Linked DNA regions of Parashewanella spongiae. The protein of the gene in region 2 purifies or fractionates together with the protein of the main gene of each other region. This does not show direct contact. Links are inferred from orthologs where the notes say so. Each region holds a gene or a part of one and is shown on either strand. Other genes may lie near its edges.

The links.
Region 1: the proteins of dsbC (region 2) and E2I05_RS08540 purify together in Escherichia coli (affinity purification with mass spectrometry, with the first as the bait; 2 studies listed by BioGRID). This does not show direct contact. The link is inferred for Parashewanella spongiae from one-to-one orthologs.

The regions. Positions count from the first base shown.
Region 1 is NZ_CP037952.1:2,237,302-2,245,000, reverse strand. Bases 2,272-5,231 are described here. They hold E2I05_RS08540 (FKBP-type peptidyl-prolyl cis-trans isomerase), read right to left. Parts: upstream 4,013-5,231; coding sequence 3,530-4,012; downstream 2,272-3,529. Other genes in these bases: E2I05_RS08530 (lytic murein transglycosylase), read right to left, coding at 4,963-5,231; E2I05_RS08535 (helix-turn-helix transcriptional regulator), read right to left, coding at 4,088-4,960; E2I05_RS08545 (prohibitin family protein), read right to left, coding at 2,272-2,805. Also shown: E2I05_RS08555 (bifunctional metallophosphatase/5'-nucleotidase), read right to left, coding at 1-879; E2I05_RS08550 (alpha/beta hydrolase), read right to left, coding at 1,243-1,917; more of E2I05_RS08545, read right to left, coding at 1,921-2,271; more of E2I05_RS08530, read right to left, coding at 5,232-6,153; E2I05_RS08525 (DUF2750 domain-containing protein), read left to right, coding at 6,244-6,615; E2I05_RS08520 (hypothetical protein), read left to right, coding at 6,836-7,489. UniProt on the Escherichia coli protein: Folding helper with both chaperone and peptidyl-prolyl cis-trans isomerase (PPIase) activities. Chaperone activity prevents aggregation of unfolded or partially folded proteins and promotes their correct folding.
Region 2 is NZ_CP037952.1:4,810,546-4,818,001, reverse strand. Bases 1,438-4,154 are described here. They hold dsbC (bifunctional protein-disulfide isomerase/oxidoreductase DsbC), read right to left. Parts: upstream 3,301-4,154; coding sequence 2,575-3,300; downstream 1,438-2,574. Other genes in these bases: xerD (site-specific tyrosine recombinase XerD), read right to left, coding at 3,493-4,154; recJ (single-stranded-DNA-specific exonuclease RecJ), read right to left, coding at 1,438-2,493. Outside these bases: E2I05_RS18990 (hypothetical protein), read left to right, coding at 1-663; more of recJ, read right to left, coding at 769-1,437; more of xerD, read right to left, coding at 4,155-4,422; brnQ (branched-chain amino acid transport system II carrier protein), read right to left, coding at 4,450-5,787; brnQ (branched-chain amino acid transport system II carrier protein), read right to left, coding at 6,337-7,456. UniProt on the Escherichia coli protein: Acts as a disulfide isomerase, interacting with incorrectly folded proteins to correct non-native disulfide bonds.

The DNA.
Region 1 (7,699 bases), 2.6 Mb from region 2 along the record:
GTTTGGATTAGTAACCATTTGTGCATAAGCAACATTAGAGCTACCACGTCCAATATTCGTAAAATCGCCTAGTAGAGAATGAGAATGGCCACCCACGATTACATCGATACCATTAACCCCTTCGGCTACTTTAACATCTCGATCCACTCCGATGTGGCTCACCATAACTATTTTATTAACGCCTTGTTCTGCAAGAGAATCAACTGTCGCTTGTGCAGACTCAATTTCTTTATTGAAAATTAAATTTTCACCAGGTGAAGAAATCGTCTCTAGGTCTTCTAAAACAAGTCCGAATACACCAACTTTAACGCCATCAAACTCTTTAATGATATATGGCATTAAATTATCTAGTGCGTCCATATCTGCATCATTACTGGTGTCCATGTTTGCAGCTAGTAATGGGAAGTTAGCTTTTTCAATAAAGTCAATTAATGGCCCATTGCCTAAATCAAATTCATGGTTACCGATAGCCATGCCATCAAGTTTCATTTCATTCAATAATCGAGCGTTACCTTCACCTTTTAGTAAACTAAAGTATAGGGAGCCTTGGAAAGCGTCTCCGCCTAATAACGCTAGAAATGGCTGTTCATTATTTTCAGCAGTAGCTCGTAGATCTTTGAGTTTTTTAGTGATTCTAGGATAACCGCCAGCTTGAGTTCTCACTTTAAAGTCGGCTTCATCGACTTGAGCAGTGAAATCGAAATCATGTGCATCAAAATTAGAATGGACATCATTGATATGTGCGATTGTCATATCAAATCTTGTATCGATAGGCGGCACTGGTGTAGGTTCTGTTGTTGATTTGTTATCACTTCCACAACCAGTTAACGCGGCTAAAACTGCGGTAGCAACTAAGCCTTTAATTAATGCATTACTCATTTTATCAACCCCTTGATTTTATATCGCTAAAATTATTCTTTAGCTTTTATTTATATGAAGTCATATCGATTCATTGGGGCGCATAATAACAACAAGAGTCATTAAATTGTGACAATAAAAAGTAAGAAGTGTGAACTAAGTTATTATTTTTATTAAAATAACTAACACCTTACTGTCTTTAATTTTAAACAAGTAATTTAATATTTAACTAAACACCATCTATTTAAAAAGTGTTCAAGCAAATATTTAACTTAAACACCTAAATTTATTAATTAAAAAACAAATTAACAACCGTAGTTAATTATTTTATAAAACAAACAGTGACCAATATTTATAATTTTTCTCTATGCTGTAGATATCATTTTAAACATTAAGCTGTTTGCTTAACCATTGACCAATTTCAGCCAATTGTTGAGGTAAAACACTGTGCGGCATCGGGTACGATTTCCACTCGGCTAAATAACCAGCATTAATTAATGCCGTGTTCGCCATTTTCCCTGCATCTACAGGAACTACTGGATCTTGCTGTCCATGATGCTGTAAAACTGGTGTATCTTTATTTACTTCATTTATACCTTCTGGCAATTTATCTCCAGCTGGCAAGTAACATGATAGCGCCATGATGCCCGCTAATTTGTATGGAAGACGTAAACCTGTAAACAAGCTCAGCACCCCACCTTGGCTAAAACCTGCCAAGATGATGTTTTCTGATTGAATCCCTGAGTCCATTTGAGATTCAATAAAACGTTTTACTTTTAATTCAGACTGTTTCACACCGTCCAGATCTGCCCTTTCGAGTAAGTTCATGCTTTTTATGTCATACCACGAACGCATAACAGCTCCGCCGTTGATAGTTACAGGCTGCTCTGGTGCGTGTGGAAAAATAAAACGGACTGAGTGATCTTGTGGTAAACCTAACATTGGAACAACTGGCGCAAAACCTGCGCCAGAATCGCCGAGTCCATGTAACCAAATAACACATGCTGTTGCTTTTGTATCAGGTTCAACAACAATGGCTTCATTGGAGTCTAGTGACATTTTTTAGTTTCCTTTTTCTTGTGAGTTGCGCAAATCCATAATTGGCATTGTACCGCTGCCTAGCATTGTTGCTGGCAACTTCCCATCCCATGCTTGCGCTTCTGTAAGCTTAACGATAAGTGGATTATTCTTAAGTGCTTTGGCTTTCGCCTCAATAGCTTGTGCTTCGGCTCTGCCTTTTAGCAAAATAGCTTGAGCATCGGCTTCAGCGACCTTTAAAATACTTTGTGCTTCTGCATCTGCTGTATTGACTGCTTGCATAGCTTTAAAACGTTGACGTTCTAATTTATGCTCTTCAGCTGCTGCAAGGTTTTTTTCCGTTTGTTTTATTTCAATCGAACTGATGTATTTCGCAGGTAAGATGATATTTTCAATCTGGATGTTATCAACGATAACTGGAAAACCAGCCATTTCTTCGGTTAATCGTCGTTCTATACCTTGAATTGCTGACGCTCGATCTTGGATCAATTGCTCAGCCTCGAATTGTGGAATGGTATCTTTAGTTGCACTTCTAAAACGAGGATCTAGAATACGTTGTTCAAATTGGCTTAAACCACCATAACGCTTAAAGAGATCGAGAGCCGCTTCTTTTTCTACTGTCCAGTTAACCGAAACTTCTATGGTAACAGGCATTTGTTCTTTAGTGCTTGATGCCATTTTTTCTGCATTTTTACGTGTGCGCACTTCAATCATTTCGACGGTTTCAATAAATGGGATCTTAAAGTGCAAACCTGGAGGCTGTTGATCTTTCGCTTCTCCAAACCGTTTAATTACCCCAACGTGTCCTTCATTTACCGTGTAGTATGCATTAATACCTGCAATAATAATTGCAACAATCGGTAAAAATTTAAAAATTTGTTTGCTTGAAAATTTATCCGTGATAGCCATTTATTCTTCCCTTTCTTTTTGGTGGGATTACTTTACCAGCTATCTACATTTTGACAACAAAGATGGATTATTTAGGAGAAGTAATATCAATTACAGTAATTAAATGCTCAACTCAGAGCTATGTATGTGCTCAAAGTGCAATCGAAATTGGCTAAAGGGTTCCATTACTGCGTTACAAGCACTTGAATTATCCCGACAAAAGCACGAAGTGCGTTGAACGCCAGCTTTGTATGGCGGCCGTTAGGGGATATAAGTACCTGATCATAAGTTTCTTAAGATTTTCTAGTGCCCAGTTTCAGCACTCTACGGTGTTGCAATTTCGGTTACATAGCTACGGCTATGCGCCCTACATTGCGTCTTGTATAGCACTAATCCTGAGCACAATAATTATCAAAGAACTTATCGACAGGTAATTAGGGATGTCGCAGTTCAAATAATACCAATTTAAATTTCAACGCTTAATTTGTCATACCTGCGAACGCAGGTATCCAGCGACTTGTGCCCAAATTAACCAAAGACTCTGGACTCCTGCGTTCGCAGGAGTGACGATAAAATTGGTATACATTCTTCCGCCACGTCCCTTAGTACTTCGAGCTTGTGCCTTGCACTGAAACCCTTTGGCTCTTGCTGAATGAGAGATTAATTACTGTAATTGGTATAAATCAGAGAAAACAAGATAAAAATAGCACCTACTCAGATGCTACTCATGTTTTAATCATTAAAATTAATGTTGATGTCCGCCTTTACCATGTACGTGTCCATGAGCAATTTCTTCAGCTGTAGCTTCGCGACTGTCAACAATTTCGATATCAAAAGTTAATTCACGACCGGCCAACGGATGGTTAGTATCAATTGTTGCCATAAACTTACCCACTTTAACTACCGTAACTTGGCGCTGACCTTGATCTGTGTTGACCAATGCTGGCATTCCAGCTTTCCAAACTTTGGCACCAACAAGATGTTTTACAGAAACCCGTTGCTCTGCATCTTCTAGACGCTCACCATATGTTTCAGATGCTGGAAGTGTCACTGTGAACGAGTCACCAACACTATGCTCGCTGATTGACTTTTCAATACCTGGCATCATATTATTGTGACCATGAAGATAAGCCAATGGCTCGTTTTTGTCATTAGCTTCTATTTTTTCGCCTTGTTCATCACGAAGCGTGTAATTAAAATTTACAACTTGATCGTCAGCAATCGCCATTATCATTCCTAGTCTCTATATTTTGAGCCGCAGATTAACAAAGCCACGTCCGAATTCCAATCTTTATACCCATAATCAGGCTCCTGGAGCTATGCTCGTGTGTTCGATATCTTGCAATATGTTGTGATTTTTGAGTGCCAATTGACAAACACCGCTATTAAAATGATGTGATTTAGAACAGTCCACACTCCATTGTCTTAACAGATAACCGGCTAAGGCTGAGCGGGAATGAATAACAAGCTCACCATCTTTCATCTGATAATCAAGTTCAATCGCTTCTGGGTATGTTAATGACGGATGCGGAATGAGTTTCAATAACACCATTTTTTGCCAATTTAAATCGGCATCTGATCTTTCTTCAGTTTTTACTTCAGAGTCACTACCATTAATATTTTTAATTCGAGTTATTACGAAGTCAGCAAAACGTTTGTGAACGCGATCATAACCTCTTATATGCCAGCGTTGCCCATTATTCACTAATGCATGAGGTACAATTTCACGCTGACTTTCACCTGAAGAGGTAGACACATAAGTCACGCGGATTGCTTTTTGGTGCTGAATTGCTCTCATAATGGTCGCAATTACATTTGTATCCGGATGAATAAGACTAATCGCATCAAAACACACTTGACTTGGCGCCACCGATTGAGACAAGCCATCACCAAAACCTTTGGCTAAACCATGCAAGACTGATCCAGCATCGTGGTTAAACAGCGCAGCAAAGCTAGGCAAACGAAAATATTGATGAGATTGCTGGTTCAACTGCATATTATCTTTTGCTAAGCAACGGTATATGTGAAAATCTTGATTCGTCGCTGCTAAGCCAGCGGCAAATTTTGAAACTAAATCCTGTACCGATATATGACCAAAATATTGGAGACTAAAATCTATAAATGCTAATCGCTGCTTTTGTTCAAAACTCAACTCATCCAGAGTTAATTCCGCCATCTTTATTCCTTTTTAATACCAATAGATTCAAATGTAGTTGCATCAGGAAAACCATCAGCAATCAAGCCTTTGGATTTTTGAAACGCTTGCAGGGCGTTAGATGTTTTATTGCCCAAAATTCCATCTGGTTCCCCAACATCATAGCCTTGATTGGCTAACTTTTGTTGTAACTCTTTTATCATTGAACGCTTTAATCGTTGATTGACAGGTGGTGCGACACTGAGTGGCGGCGCACCAACAATACGATCCGCTAAGTGCCCTACTGCAATAGCGTAAAATTCACTATTATTCCAACGCATGATGGTTTTGAAGTTATTGTACCCAAGAAAAGCTGGGCCTGTATGACCAGCAGGCAGGTATACAGCAGCGCTCATATCGGCCACAGCTAATTGACTGCCATCGGCTTTCATCACGCCGTTAAGTTTCCAGTGGTTCAAAGGCATTTTTTGTTGAGCCCCCACTAAGGTATAATCAAATTCTTTTGGCAGCTTAATTTCTCGCCCCCATCGCTCAGCTCTCTTCCAACCTAATTGATTCAAGAAATAGGCTGCAGAAGTCAGGGCATCTGTTGAGCTATTCCATAAGTCAGGTTTTCCGTCTTTATCTGCATCAATGGCATACTTTGCGTACGTGCTGGGCATAAACTGAGTATGCCCCATTGCACCTGCCCAAGAACCTTTCATGTCTTTGTAGGCGAACCCATATCGTTGTTTAATTTTAAGCGCTTGGATAAGCTCTTTAGAAAAGAACTTTGCTCGACGTGGATCACATGCAAGGGTAACTAATGAGTCAATTACAGGTAAGTTCCCTTTGTAAGAGCCATAGTTGGTTTCAAGCCCCCAAAAAGCCAATATGTATTGTCCTGGAACACCATATTTTACCGTTAATTCTTTTAACAATTCATGGTGGGTTTTCCACAATATTTTACCTTTATTAATCCTCCAATCAGTAACACGCTTATTGAAATAATCAGCAAAAGTACTTGAAAACTCAGGCTGCTTTTTATCCAGCTTAATAACCTGTGGCTTAGGCTTTACTATAGCTAGTGTTTCTTCGATGGTTTTGTTAGAAATACCTTCGGCTTTAGCCTTTTTAGTTAAATTGGCTACACATGATTGAAAATCGTTCTCTGCAGCATAACTACTTGAGACACTGAAAAAAAAGAGTAACCCTAATAATTGTATTTTTTTCATTAACAGCAAAACTCCATCACAACCTACATCTACATTATCATAACGATAAGGTATAATGTCTGCGAACATTAATTTCCATGAGAATACACTATGACAGAGATCACACCAACACTGACCACTTTCGTCGCAAGTATCGAAGAAAGCCAGAAGCTTTGGGCATTACAGGACGAAACCGGTGAAGGTTGGGTTGTCTGTGACTCCCCAAATTTCGAAGACACAGATACAATGCCTATTTGGTCGAGTGAGAAATTAGCAAAACAACATTGCATTGACGAATGGGAAGACTACAAACCAGCGGCAATTACTGTAACTGAATTCTTAGAGTTTTGGGTCAGTGATCTCAATGATGATGACGTTATGGTAGGTTTAGATTGGATGCACAATAATGATCATACTGAGATTGATCCAATTGAACTTGCAAAACACTTCGTTGAAATAGAGGCTGAAGCCGAAGAAAATTAATTCGAATTAATATACGGTAAAGTTGTTGATTTTAAAACTTCAGCCTTACCGTTAAATCACTTACTTTTCAGTCACATATAAAATATATCTTTTTTTATTTCAAATAAGTATATCAATATACTTAAAAAGACTTTATCACGCCATTCATAGTCATCTACCTTGCTGGATACACATTCAAATTCAGTACTCTAAGTAAGTATTAATAACTAAGGTGAAGTCCATGAAATCAATTTTCAATTTAAAAAGTTTATTATTACTATTTTTTACCATTGCTACGCCATTCGCATATGCTGCTAACCCGTGTTTAGGTGACCCTGGTACACCTCTTAAAAAAGGAAGCGGTACAGTTGATGACCCATACCAACTCGTCCTTGGGTACGATCTTTGTGACATCACATTAGTGAAAAGTGAAAGTGCAGATGACCATAATTTCTCTTACGCTGATGATACTATTTACTATCAATATAATTTTGAAAACATCCCATATAAAAAAGATGGGAAGGTTTATGAAAATGGTTTTGTCGTTTCATTAGCTATGAATGAACTAAGCTCAGTTACTATAAACCCTGTTAAGAGCTCACCTATCGCAGCATGCGCTATGGCGTATGATGAAGGAGCGGCTAAAAGCGCCAATTATCAGTATAATTATTATGACGGTGGATGCGCATTTAGAAAACAAGAAAACTCAGCTCGTACATTTTCAGGCAACATAAAATTCTCAATTAGCATTAAAGATGATCAAGAGATAAAAAGAGTTGTTGATGAAAATGGTAACTTAAAATATGGCCCTCATGGAGGACGTTTAGGTTCTGGTGTGATTGGTATTAATTGGGTAAAACCACCCGTTTATTCACCTTTTTCACTTGAGCATTAATTTAAAACTTATCCTCTTAAAGTTCTCAGGCGTCCGTTTTAAATATTATTATTTCTAGGGGCTGTTTATCTTTCGTGATTATTTTTGCAGCGATAAATTGGTCGCTTTATCAAGACAGAGCTTGTGCGGTTTGGTATTCCAAATAAGCAAGCGATAAACGCAGTAGAAATGACCAATTTACGCTGTCTTAGATGCTTTTGAGCGTTCACT
Region 2 (7,456 bases):
GGTTTTACACATCGTGGTGATAGCCTTGCTGAACTGATCAACGTAATGCAAAAACGTTTCGGTGTTGAAGACTCTCAAAAACGAGAAAAGTATGCCGACAGAATTTCATTGGGTATTCGCCTAGTTGTAGCACCATTTACCGCTGTGCATACAGCTCCTTACGCAAAACATCCTGAGAATCTTGAACGTAATATTGATCCAGTACGACTGCAAGAAATTAGAAAAAATGTTCACGATAAGCTGCATGGGCGTGATATTGAATTAAGTGATCACGAAACACTCAGACCTCAAGGACCTAAATCCAGTGATGGCGTCCAGGACGATTGGTTTGCCAGAGAAGAGCGCAAGCTATCCGATGATTTCAATTCAAGATTACAAAACCTAAGAAGATTTGCAGATGACAAGAAAGCCCAAAAAGAAAGGGCTGATGAAGCTCAGCGGGAAGCTGATACCATAGAACAACATCGCCTAGCGGAAGAAGCCGCTGCAGAACAGGAGTTAATGGATGAGTTTATGGATGAGGAAGATTTCGGTGAATATGATTTAGTCACTAATCAAAGCGCTAAAAAAACCCTTGAAGCAGAAAAACTAAAAGCCGAAGGAAAATCGGTACCAACTTCTAGAGTCAGTTCAAGAAGAAGCAGTATTGTTAGCCGCTCTTAGGGCTCGCCCTAGCAATGAATCACCCCGCCCCAAGGGGCGAGGTATCAATTAGTTAGATAAAGACGTTAGTCCGCCGCAAGCGGCGAGGAATTTACCCTACTGAGATTAAACGGCGCTAATCTGCTTCACCATAAGCTGTAAACTTTGGTTACCTCTAAATTCGTTGATCTCTAAGCTGTAAACGACATCAACTTTCTTTGCTTGTAAATTTGGCCAAGCCTTTAGATCAATATTAAAAGCTATCGCATCAATTAATTTACTGCCACATTCAGTTTCAAGCACCAACTTAAGGTGTTTCTCACCCACTAAGCGTTGTTGGATGATAGTAAAGCGACCATCAAAACAAGGCTCTTCGAACTCTTGTCCCCATGGACCTGCATAACGGATCATTTCGGCGGTTTCTATTTCCAACTGGTTAGCGGCTAATTCACCATCACTAAAAAGCTCACCGGTGAGTAATTCTGGAGTAACGGTTTCAGCGATTACTTGATGATATAACTGTTCAAATTTTGATATGGCCTCTGCTTTAATGGACAGTCCCGCAGCCATAGCATGACCACCAAATTTGATGATCAAATCAGGTGACAGAGTATTTATCTTTTCAAGTAAGTCTCGCATATGCACACCTTTGATAGAGCGCGCTGAACCTTTTATTTCACCGTTTTCTGCTTGAGCAAAAGCAATAACGGGACGATGGTATTTGTCTTTAATGCGTGAAGCCAAAATGCCGATCACACCTTGATGCCAATCTTGTTGATATACGACTAACCCTTGGGGCAGGTTGTCGTCATTAATATTGAGTTGTTTTAATTTTGCGAGGGCTTCATGTTGCATCCCCGCTTCGATTTCACGGCGTTCTTGATTTAAGCCATCAAGCTCAGCGGCCATGGTACGTGCTTTATTGATGTCCTCACAAAGTAACAATTCTACACCGAGTGACATTTCATCAAGCCGACCAGCGGCATTAAGTCTAGGACCTACAGCAAAACCAAAATCGGATGCAACTACTCGTTGTGGATTTCTTTTAGCAATTTCAAGCAAGGCTGTGATCCCTACTCGGCAGCGACCCGATCGAACTCGGCGTAAACCCGCTTCGACGATGATGCGATTGTTTGAATCTAAAGGGACGACATCGGCGACGGTTCCTAATGCGACAATGTCTAATAAAATAGCAAGATTAGGTTCAATGATGTGTTGAGATTCAAACCAATTTCGACGTTTAAGCTCAGCACGAATTGAACTCATTAAATAAAAGGCAACCCCAACTCCAGCAATAGCCTTACTGGCAAAAGGGCAGTCAGGTTGGTTTGGATTGACAATGGCTGCCGCCTCAGGAAGGGTATCTCCAGCCAAATGATGATCAGTAACCACTACTGGGATATCGAGTTGATTAGCTGCAGCAACACCGGTAATGGAAGATATACCGTTATCAACAGTAATGAGCAGTTCGGCACCTTGTTGAGCGGCAATTTCAACGATTTCAGGGCTTAAACCATAACCGTAATCAAAGCGATTTGGAATGAGATAACTGACACGCTTGGCACCCATCATCTTCAGCGCCAATAAGCAAATGCTAGTTGATGTCGCGCCGTCGGCATCAAAGTCACCGACGATGATGATGGCTTTGTTAGATTCGATAGCGTCACAAATTAAAGTTGCGGCTTGTTGTTGACCCTTCATAGTATCAGGACGTAATAACGACGCTAGGCTGCTGTTACAGTCCCTGACAGTAACCCCTCTGCGTGCGTACAGCTGTTTTAATAAAAATGGTAAGGTTGCAGGCAGGTGTGAGTCATCAACATTTGGACGACGAATAACATTATAATGCACAGAAAGTTCCAAATTGATCAAGAATGAAGAACATAAAAAAGAAGCGGCTTAAGCCGCCTTTTCCAAATCCTAGCGGATTTTTTAGTGGTTTTCTATGGTTTTCAATAACTGTTCAGGCGGTTGATAACCTGGGATGAGCGTGCCGTCATCTAAAACAATAGCAGGCGTACCATTTACGCCAAAGCTTTGCCCTAATTCGTATTGCTGGGCAATGTTAGCATTACAACTTTTATTGGTAACGTCTTTGCCAGCTTTAGCATCGGTCATAGCTTTAAGCGGATCTTTGGCACACCAAATGGCTTCCATTTCGCTAGCTACACTAGAGGGAACTCCTGCTCGAGGAAAGGCTAAGTAGCGAACTGTAATGCCATCATCATTGTATTCTTGCATTTGATTATGCAATTTACGACAGTAACCACAAGTGATGTCTGTGAATACGGTTATCACGTGTTTTTCGTCTTTAGCTTTATAGACCAACATATCAGGTTCAAACTTTTTAAGCTGTTCAACTCTTGGTTTCGCCATGGCGGCTTCAGTTAAATTTTTCATGCGATTATTTAAATCGTACATGTTGCCATGCAACACTTTTGAGCCGTCCTTGCTGATATACAGTATGCCGCGATCTGTCATAGCAAGATAAAGATCTTTAATTGGCGAGTCTTGCATCGCGATGACTTTCACCCCAATTGAATTTTGAAGTTTGGCTTTAATTGCATCAGCGTCAGGTAATGATACTGTCTGGTTTGCGGCGAAGGCGGAAGTCACAGCTAATATACTTAACAATGACAAAATACGGGGTAACTTCATGGATTGTCCTAATCTAACTGGTTTAGAGTCTTATATTTTAGACCTGAGTATTTGCTTAAAAGTTACAAGCTTATTTTAACTAAAGCAAATGAAGGATTCTTTATTCAGGTAATTATACCTGTAAACAATGAAAGTGCATGAGTTTAATAGTTTAATAATCAAATGCTTTCGCTGCTTTCTGGCAATGTTGTACTAACCACGAGGATGATGTTCACTGTGTAATTCTTGTAATCGAGCATTAGCCACGTGAGTATATATTTGTGTGGTCGACAAATCACTGTGACCTAATAAAAGCTGTACTACTCTGAGATCGGCCCCGTGGTTAAGTAAATGAGTGGCAAAAGCATGTCTTAATGTGTGTGGTGATAAATGGGCGTTGATACCAGCGCGGATACTGTACGTTTTGATCCTATGCCAGAAAGTTTGGCGGGTCATTTGTGTGCCGCGTTTAGAAGGAAATAACACGTCAGAAGGTTTATTCTTTAATAAATCATTTCTGACAAAGTTTATGTACTGTTCAACTTGCTCTGTGGCAATTTCTCCTAACGGGACTAAGCGCTCCTTGCCTCCTTTACCAGTTATCCTCACTACGCCTTGACGTAAACTTAGTTGCTCAACTGTTAATGATACTAATTCGCTGACTCTAAGCCCGGTAGCGTATAATAGCTCAAGCATCGCGGCATCTCGAGCTTCGATTGGATCGTTATTCGAAGGGGCGTTTAGTAGCTTTTCGACTTCGATTTCCGTCAAGCTTTCTGGTAATCGTTTTGAGAGTTTAGGCGATTGAACCAAGGCTGTTGGATCTTCAGTAATGATTTTTTTTGTGAGTAAGTAACGAAATAATCGTCGCATGCTGCTGAGTAACCGAGCACTACTGGCATTAGATGCACCGTCACTGAAACGTTTTTCTAGAAAATCTTGTATATCAGCACGAGTAGCAGTGGTCAGTGAAGCACGCTTTTGTTGAACAAACTTATCAAGGTGACGCAGATCAGTACGATAGGAGGCTAATGTATTATCGCTGAGTCCATTGTTTGACCATAAATCATCGAGAAATGTATCAATGAGTGGGTCGATTTGATATTGATGTTTATTCACAAAGGTTACAAAGTAGAGTGCCATTAAGCAAGATTGTATACGTTAATTTGACTAGGCGGGTAAATTTTCTTTTGATGGCAGCATTAAACAGCTGAAAATGGTTAATACAGTAGGTAATATCCAGCTCATTCCTTGTTGGCTATATGGAATTACTTCAAGCCAAAATAAGTGAAAGCCAGAAGTTTCTATACAATCAATTAGCCCAAAAATGGTTGCCGCAATAAAGACAAGTTGTTGGGTTAATGCTGGTTGTTTTAAGTAAGGTTGGATCAAAGTAACTGCTACCATAGAAATGACGAGTGGATATAAAAATGTTAACACCGGCATTGTGAGTGTCATTAATGTATCAAGACCAATATTTGCCGTTAATGCACATAGCAGACTTACAATGATGACTAATTGATGGTAGGAAAAAAATGACTGCCATTGTTCAAATAATTCGGCACAAGCAACAATCAAACCTATCGCGGTAGTTAAACAAGAAAGCAATACCACACTCGCTAATATTAATTCTCCAGCAAAGCTAAAGTGCAACTTAGTGTAAATCGATATAATTTGACCGCCATTGGTGGCTCCCTCGGCTAAGTTAGATACACTTGCACCAACAAAAAATAGTGATACATATATGATCAAGAGAATAATCGTAGCGGCAATGGCGGCTTTAATTAAGTAATGGCTTTGTTGTCTATTTGTGAGCCCTTTTTCTTTCATGCTATTAAGTAACACTGAACCAAAAACAGGAGCACAAAATCCATCAAGAGTTGCATAGCCTGTTTTTAATCCGTGAACAAAAGGAAAGGACAGACTGCCTTTTACACTTGATAAAAGTGGTTTGTTTGGTAAAAAATACACTGAAATACAGATAACACTGATGATACACAAGAGGATCGGGGTCATTTTTTTTCCTATATTATCAATTAACTTACCCGGTGAAAGTGCAAATAACATGGCCAAAGCGAAAAACAATAAGATTGAAATTACTTGAGGAATATCTATCGTGCTGTTTAAGTGTGTTGAACTTAAATGAGCAGTACTGAATAAGAAATAAGAAATAAAGGGCTTAATTGACATGGCATAGGTAACAAGAGCAGTTCTTGGCCCAGCAATCAGAGGTCCCAAAGTGATGAATATTGCCCCAGTAAAAATCATCGTTATTTGTTGAGGGAGAAAGCGAGTTAATTCTCCCCGATTTTTTGCGATAGCAATAAAAGCCAGTGCGGTTAAGCCATTACTTGAAATAAGAAAGCCAGTCATCGATGAAATCAAATCGCTTCCTGACTGAAATCCAATGAAAGAAGGATAAATTAAATTTCCTGCTCCAAAAATAAACCCAAAAGCCATAAGGGAAAGACCAATAATATCAATTCTTGGAACGATTGCTTTTGACAAAATGGGCGTACATCTGAAGGATTAAGGTAAATAAATATAGTGAAGTTGTTAGTTGTTACACAGTTTAACGTTGAGTTATTTGTGAATGTGTCAGGAATTGTTCAGTTTGAATCTTGAGGGTAATACCAATTACAGTAATTAATCTCTCACTCAGCAAGAGCTAAAGGGTTTCAGTGCAAGGCACAAGCTCGAAGTACTATATAGCCTAACGGCCGCCATACAAAGCTGGCGTTCAACGCACTTCGTGCTTTTGTCGGAGTAATTCAAGTGCTTGTAACGCAGTAATGGAACCCTTTAGCCTTGCCCTTCGGGAGCTTGTATGTGCTCACTTTGGTTTATAAAGAGTACTTCTCAAAATTGTCTTGACGTAGCAATGTAATAACGACAGTTTTGTTTGTCGGTAACAAGTATGTCTTCATCAATTTCGATAGCACTTTGAGCACATACATAGCTCTGAGTTGAGCATTTAATTGCTGTAATTGGTATAAGCTCAGAACATTATGCATGTCAGAACTTTCTGACATGCATAATGTTCAAGCATAATTAAAACTACGCTGGTTGTGTTAATACCTTTTTTGGCAAAAATAAGCAGACGAGCATAGCAATTAAGGTTGGAATGACCCATGCCATACCCTGTGCAAATAGAGGTAAAAAATCGAACATGTCAACATTAACACCCGCGGCGCCTAATCCATCGATAACACCAAATATTAACGCAACGCTTAACACCAGACGATGAGAGAATGCTGGACGGGAAAGTTTTGGTGTGATGTAAGTAATAGCAACCAAAGCAATAGCAACAGGGTAAATCGAGACTAATACAGGAATGCTGATACTGATCAATTGGCTTAAACCTACGTTAGCCACAGTGGCACAAATAATACTAAATACAATAACAAGTGGGCGATAACTAAAGCTTGGAACCAAGTCTTCGAAAAATTCAGAGCAGGCAACAATGAGACCTACAGCCGTGGTTAAACATGCCAAAGAAACAACGGTGGAGAGCAGTAATAAACCTACAGAGCCAAATTGTGAATCAACATAATTTGTTAGGATTTGGCCACCATTCTCAGTGTTTGTGGCCAATTCTCCGGCCGTAGATCCTAATATAAATAAAGAAATATAAACAAACGCAAGCCCACACGCTGCAATGATAGCGGCACGTACTAAGTAGCGAGTTTGTGATTTGGATTCAGTGATCCCTTTACGTTTTAGAATGTCAATAATCAGCATACCAAACATCAAAGAAGCTAAGGTATCCATAGTGTTATACCCTTCAATGATCCCTTTACTTAAAGGATTGGCTTGGTAGTCACCGATGGCACTGCCCGGTTCAGAACCATTGAACATCAAAATCGAAATGCCAAGAATTAGAAGTAAAGACAGTAGTACAGGAGTCAATACCTTACCGACATTATCCAAAAGCTTTCCTGGGTATAACGACAGCAACATGGCAATCGTAAAGAAAGTAAGTGTCGACAACATTTGTGATTGATTTAATTCCAACGAACCGATGTGGATAACGGCTGTTGCATTGTCAATAAATGGCTTTACGCCAATTTCATAGGCAACAAGGCCAGTTCGAGGTGCCGCGAATGCAGGGCCAATAATGATGTAAATGGCAACAGCCAGTGCCGTTGCAGCAAAAGGCGGTAAAAGTGACATGACA